DNA from 3 places in the Microbacterium sp. I2 genome. Region 3 is predicted to be linked to each of the others. Evidence: predicted binding sites of a transcription regulator. Region 3 holds the regulator's gene; each other region holds the start of a gene.
What was found. Region 3 encodes HrcA, which represses chaperone genes, less so after heat shock. Its sites were predicted from a motif close to TTNGCACTCGNNNNNNNCGAGTGCNAA; they were not measured.
Positions count from the first base shown of each region.

Region 1 (2,266 bases), on a different contig from region 3:
CCCCAGCCGCTCGCACCCATCGTGATGCCCGTGGACGTGCCGACGACGACCAGGATGATCACGGCGATCGGCATGAGCCACAGCGACTCGAGCGTCAGGCCGCTGACAGCATCCACCGATGGTCCGACGCGCTTCTTGACCAGCCCGTACAGGCTGAAGCTCGCCGCCAGGGTCAGCGCGATCCACGGGAACGACCTGTACCCGACGATGATCACGATGACGGCGACGGCGGCGATGCCGATCGCGACCCACTGCGTGACGCGCAGCCGCTCGCGCAGCACGAGCACCGCCAGCAGCACCGTCGCGATCGGGTTGATGAAGTACCCGAGGCTGGTCTCGATGACGTTCTCGTTGAGCGCCCCGAACATGAAGACCTGCCAGTTCACGTAGATCAGCAGGCCGGCGATCACGGTCAGCCCCAGCACGCGCGGCTGCCGGAAGATCGCGGCGAGCCGCCCCCACGTGCGCGTCACGGTCAGCAGCAGTGCGCAGAAGACCAGCGAGAGAACGATGCGCCACGCGACCAGCTCGAACGGTCCGGTCGGCGCGAGCAGCACGAAGTACAGCGGCAGGAACCCCCACAGGAAGTACGCCGAGAACGCGTACACCCCGCCGAGACTGCGCTCGCGAGAGAGATCGGCGGATGCCGGGGGCAACGCCACCCCGGCTGTCGACGCCGCGGACTCGGCCAGTTCGTCGGTGTCACCTCCGGCGGGGCTCTCGGAGGGTTCGCGGTTCACCACCTCAGCCTAATGAGCGCCGCCGACGCCGGGTCGCCGTTCCCGGGGAATGCGAGAGGGCCGGATGCCACGGCATCCGGCCCTCTCGAAGCTGCGCTGTGCGCGGGGTCAGCGAACGACGACCGCCAGGACGTCGCGGGCCGAGAGCACGAGGAACTCGTCGGCGCCGAACTTGACCTCGGTCCCGCCGTACTTGCTGTAGAGCACGCGGTCGCCGACGGCGACGTCCAGCGGGACGCGGTTGCCGTTGTCATCGATGCGGCCGGGGCCGACGGCGACGACTTCGCCCTCCTGGGGCTTCTCCTTGGCAGTGTCGGGGATGACGAGGCCACTTGCGGTGGTCTGCTCGGCCTCGACCTGCTTGATGACGATGCGGTCCTCGAGCGGCTTGATGGAAACCGACACGGTCTACCTCTTCTTTCCTTGAGACTGAAGACTCGTTAGCACCCGCACAGTGAGAGTGCTAACGCCAAGTGTAGGCACGTGATTGGCACTCGTGCAACGTGAGTGCCAATTCGTGACGTCCCGATGATTCCAAGATGAGAATCCGAGCATTCGGCACTGAGCCCTGTACCCGCGCGTGATGCGGATGTATCATCACAGCACCGCGTGCCTCTACCACTGGGAATGGTGGGCCGCGGCGCGAGATCGGGGGAACTCGCCACTAGTGAGCTGGGGGCAGTCTTCATGGGTGGGTCATATTTTCTTGCTGTCGACGTGGGAACGAGCCGCGTAGGGGCAGCTACTGCGAGACTGAGCGCGGATGGCAGCATCACCGCGGCACCGTTCGCACTGGGTCGCAAGAGCGACAGCGTGGCCACGGTCGCCTTCGTTGCAGAAGACGGCGACCTGCTGTTCGGCGATGCCGCCGAACGGCGTGGGGTCACGCAGCCCGAGCGGCTGATCCGCGAGTTCAAGCGCAGCATCGGCGATGAAGTGCCGCTCACGGTCGGCGGTCAGGCGATCCGCGCCGAGCAGCTGTATGCGCGCACCGTCTCCGGTGTGATCGAGCTGGTCGCCGAGCGTGAAGGCGCTATGCCGGACGGGGTCGCACTGACGCACCCGGCGATGTGGGGCCCTCACCGACTCGGCCTCGTCCGCGCCGCGCTGGATGCGCTCGGCGTGGGAGAGGTGGCATTCATCACCGAACCCGAGGCGGCCGCCCGTCACTACGAGGCCGCCCGCGCGCTCCAGGACGGACAGACCCTCGCGGTGTACGACCTCGGCGGCGGAACGTTCGACTCCGTCATCCTGCGCAAGCACGGCGAATCGTTCGAGGTGGTCGGCGAACCGGTCGGACTCGACAATCTGGGCGGCGCCGACTTCGACGACGACGTGCTCCGACACGTCCTGCGCGCCGCAGAGGTGCCGGCCGAAGCGCTGGAGGATGCCTCTGCCGACGGCCGGATCGCGCTCTCGCAGCTGCGACGCGAGTGCGTCGACGCCAAGGAGGCGCTCTCGTTCGACTCCGACGTCGTGATCCCCGTGCTCGTCGCGGCCGGACGCTCCAGCGTGCGACTGACGCG
Region 1 is NZ_JBLWIH010000025.1:59,263-61,528, reverse strand. It holds gene rarD (EamA family transporter RarD) at 1-656, opposite strand, end outside; gene groES (co-chaperone GroES) at 849-1,145, opposite strand; gene ACLKM7_RS18310 (Hsp70 family protein) at 1,554-2,266, shown strand, end outside.
Region 1: the regulator HrcA is predicted to act here: its motif matches at 1,228-1,254, upstream of groES (co-chaperone GroES).

Region 2 (2,266 bases), on a different contig from region 3:
GTTGAGACCGAAGCCGGGCTCGAGCTCTGCGACCTTGTTCGCCACGACACCCGGCTCGAGGCCGGCGTTCAGAGCGATCTGCTTGAGCGGCGCCTCGATCGCGACGCGAACGATGTTCGCACCGGTCGCCTCGTCGCCCGTGAGCTCGAGGCCCTCGAACGCGACCTTGCCGGCCTGGATGAGCGCGACGCCACCACCGGGGACGATGCCCTCCTCGACGGCTGCCTTCGCGTTGCGGACGGCGTCCTCGATGCGGTGCTTGCGCTCCTTGAGCTCGACCTCGGTCGCCGCACCCGCCTTGATGACGGCCACGCCGCCGGCGAGCTTGGCGAGGCGCTCCTGGAGCTTCTCGCGGTCGTAGTCGCTGTCGGTGTTGTCGATCTCGCGACGGATCTGGGTGACGCGACCCTCGATGGCAGCGGCGTCGCCGGCACCCTCGACGATCGTGGTCTCGTCCTTGGTGACGATGACCTTGCGCGCACGGCCGAGCAGGTCGAGGGTGGCGTTCTCGAGCTTGAGACCGACCTCCTCGGTGATGACCTGGCCACCCGTGAGGATCGCGATGTCCTGCAGCTGCGCCTTGCGGCGGTCACCGAAGCCGGGAGCCTTGACGGCGACCGACTTGAAGATGCCGCGGATCTTGTTCAGCACCAGGGTCGCGAGCGCTTCGCCCTCGACGTCCTCGGCGATGATGACGAGCTCCTTGCCGTCCTGGATCACCTTGTCGACGATGGGCAGAAGGTCCTTGATGTTCGAGATCTTCTGGTTCGCGATGAGGATGTAGGCGTCCTCGAAGACCGCCTCCTGGCGCTCCGGGTCGGTGACGAAGTAAGGGTTGATGTAGCCCTTGTCGAAACGCATGCCCTCGGTGAGCTCGAGCTCGGTGCCGAAGGTCTGCGACTCCTCGACGGTGACGACGCCTTCCTTGCCCACCTTGTCGATGGCCTCGGCGATGAGCGCGCCGATCTCGGGGTCAGCGGCCGAGATCGAGGCGGTCGCAGCGATCTGCTCCTTGGACTCGACCTCCTTGGCGCTGGACAGAAGCTCAGCGGTGATGGCCGCGACGGCCTTCTCGATGCCCTTCTTGAGCGAGATGGGGTCGGCGCCGGCCGCGACGTTGCGCAGGCCCTCGCGCACGAGCGCCTGGGCGAGCACGGTCGCGGTGGTGGTGCCGTCACCGGCGACGTCGTCGGTCTTCTTGGCGACCTCCTTGACGAGCTCCGCGCCGATCTTCTCGTACGGGTCGTCGAGTTCGATCTCCTTGGCGATCGAGACGCCGTCGTTCGTGATCGTGGGGGCGCCCCACTTCTTCTCAAGCACGACGTTGCGACCGCGCGGGCCGAGCGTCACCTTGACGGCGTCGGCCAGGATGTTGAGGCCGCGCTCGAGACCACGGCGGGCCTCCTCGTCGAAAGCGATGATCTTTGCCATGTGTGTGTCGTCCCTCCGGAACGTAGGCTTTGGGTATTAGCACTCCACAATCACGAGTGCTAAATCATTCTGGCACTCGCACCTATCGAGTGCAAGCCGCCGGACCGGTTCCGAAACGCGAAGAAACGGGATGCCTCCCGGCATCCCGTTTCGTGTGATCGCGGCTGGGCGTGGTCAAGCGACGACGCGGACCGCCTCGGCCTGGGGGCCCTTCTGACCGCTGCCGACGGTGAACTCGACCGTCTGGCCCTCTTCGAGGACGCGGAATCCGGTCATGTCGATGTTCGAGTAGTGGACGAAGACGTCCTGGCCGTCGGCGACGGTGATGAAGCCGAATCCCTTCTCGGCGTTGAACCATTTGACGGTGCCCTGGGTCATGCGAAATCTCCTGTTGCCGGCGGTACTGGGCTTCATCGTATGCATCCACGACAGTGCCGCCACCCCGGATCGTCACTTGTTGACATGAGCGAACGCAACTGTTTACCGGCTCGAAACACACTCCGCCCGGAGTGGCGCTGGAGCGCCAGGAGAGGACTTCAGGGCGTGGGTGTCGGCGCGCCGGCCGCGGTACGGTCCAGGCCGATGACCACCGTGAGCTGCTTCATCGCGGGGTCGGCCGGCGGGTACGCATCGCTCTGCTCGATGTTGGCCCCGCCGATGACATCGGCCAGTCCGGCGGCAGCGGCCTCGTCCTCGGGGTTGACGTAGAAGACGGTGGTCTCGGGGAAGTCCTCCGAGCCCGCGCCGCCGGCCAGGACGCTGCCGTCGGCCCATCCGGCGGTGACGATCACGTCCTTCATCTGCGTCGCGAGGCCCTGCTCGGGCGTCGCGTTGA
Region 2 is NZ_JBLWIH010000001.1:380,335-382,600, forward strand. It holds gene groL (chaperonin GroEL) at 1-1,431, opposite strand, end outside; gene ACLKM7_RS01735 (cold-shock protein) at 1,606-1,809, opposite strand; gene ACLKM7_RS01740 (LytR C-terminal domain-containing protein) at 1,968-2,266, opposite strand, start outside.
Region 2: the regulator HrcA is predicted to act here: its motif matches at 1,468-1,494, upstream of groL (chaperonin GroEL).

Region 3 (2,266 bases):
CCGCGCTGCCGTGACGGCGGCGCGCGCCGAAGGGCTGGATGTGAGCGTGGATCTGATCTACGGCGCGCCGGGGGAGTCGCTGGACGATTGGCGCCGGTCGCTCGAGGCGGCGATCTCGCTGGAACCCGACCATCTCTCGGCCTACGCCCTGATTGTCGAGGAGGGGACGAAGCTCGCGCGCCAGATCCGCCGCGGTGAGCTGGCGACCCCCGACGACGATCTGCAGGCGGACATGTACGAGCTCGCCGACGAGCTGCTGACGTCGGCGGGTTTCGACTGGTACGAGGTGTCGAACTGGGCGCGCGACGAACGACAGCGCTCTCGGCACAACCTCGCGTACTGGACAGGGGCGGACTGGTGGGGCTTCGGGCCGGGCGCCCACAGCCACATCGCCGGAGTGCGGTTCTGGAACGTCAAGCACCCGGCCGCCTACGCCCAGCGGCTGGCCCACACCGAGTCGCCCGCTGCAGGGAGGGAAGTGACGGATGCCGCGGCTCGTGGGCTCGAGACGGTACTGCTGCGCACCCGCATCCGCGACGGCCTGGCGCTGGCCGACCTGCCCGGCGACGCGCGCCGGCAGACCGCGGCGCTCATCGCGGACGGCCTCGTCGACGGCCCGGCGGCGCTGGGAGGACGCATCGTGCTGACGCGCCGCGGGCGGCTCCTCGCAGATGCGGTGGTCCGGGCGCTCACCGATTGAAGCGCCTCCGGGGCACGAGGCCGCGGATCCGGTAGAATTGGCACTCCAGTCGTGCGAGTGCCAAAGTGTGGTTCTCCACATCGGCGCCCAGGCAGCGTGAGGAGTCGGGATGGTCAGCGAACGCGGACTCGAGGTGCTGCGCGCGATCGTCCAGGACTACGTCGACACGCGTGAGCCGGTCGGCAGCAAGACGATCGTCGAGCGGCACGCCTTCGGTGTGTCGGCCGCGACGATCCGCAACGACATGGCGCTGCTGGAGGACGAGGAGCTCATCGCCGCTCCGCACACGTCGTCGGGACGCGTGCCCACCGACAAGGGCTATCGGGTGTTCGTGGACCATCTCGCCCAGCTTCGACCGCTGAGCTCTGCGCAGCGGTCCGCGATCGCGGCGTTCCTCGACGGCTCCGGCGACCTGGACGACGTGCTCGCGCGCTCCGTGCGTGCCCTCACCCGCCTCACCGGCCAGGTCGCGATCGTGCAGTATCCGTCGTTCGCCCGGGCGACGGTCACCCATGTCGAGCTGGTGCAGCTGGGCGGCGGGCGGATGCTGGTGATCGTCGTCACCGACACCGGTCGCGTCTCGCAACGGCTGACCTTCGTCCGCGACGAGTTCGATGAGGCCGACCTGGCCCGGATGCGCGCGGAACTCGGCACGCTGTTGGTGGGGCGCCCGGTGCGCGAGGGTCTCCAGCGGATCGCGGAGCGCCTCGCGGCAGCGGGTCCGGATCCGGCCGCGCGCGAAGCGGCCACCGACGAGATCGTGACGGCGGTCGCCGAGGAGCTCGAGGAGTTCCGTCAGGACAAGCTGGTCATGGCAGGCAGCGCGAACCTCGCTCGGAGCGAGGCCGACTTCCGCGGCAGCATCTACCCGCTCCTGGAGGCCATCGAAGAGCAGGTGACGCTGCTGCGGCTCATGGGCGAGATGGTCACCGATGAGCAGGGTCTCTCGGCGAGCATCGGCCGCGAGAACGAGGCGTTCGGACTGGCCGAGGCATCCGTCCTCGCCAGCGACTACGACGCGACGGGCTCGCGCGCCCGCGTCGGCGTCATGGGCCCGACGCGCATGGACTACCCCACGAACCTCGCGGCGGTGCGAGCCGTCGCGCGCTATCTCACGCGGATGCTCGAAGAAGACGAGAGCAGCCGCTGACGCGGACGCGTACACACGATCACGCGGCACTGCCGCGGCAGGAAGGCGAAAGTGGCTGACCACTACGAGGTCCTCGGCGTCTCGCGAGACGCCACCCCCGATGAGATCAAGAAGGCCTACCGACGGCTCGCTCGGGAGCTCCACCCGGACGTGAACCCGGGCGAGGACGCATCAGAGCGCTTCAAGCTCGTCACCCATGCCTACGACGTCCTGAGCGACCCCGATCAGCGGGCGCGGTACGACATGGGCGGTGACACGCCCTTCGGCGGGGCCGGCGGATTCGGCGGGTTCAACGACATCTTCGAGACCTTCTTCGGCTCGTCCGGCGGATCCCGCGGCGGCCGCCCGCGCTCGCGGCGCGAGCGCGGTCAGGATGCGCTCGTGCGGGTCACCCTCGAACTCGGCGATGTCGTCTT
Region 3 is NZ_JBLWIH010000010.1:359,843-362,108, forward strand. It holds gene hemW (radical SAM family heme chaperone HemW) at 1-700, shown strand, start outside; gene hrcA (heat-inducible transcriptional repressor HrcA) at 810-1,850, shown strand; gene dnaJ (molecular chaperone DnaJ) at 1,902-2,266, shown strand, end outside.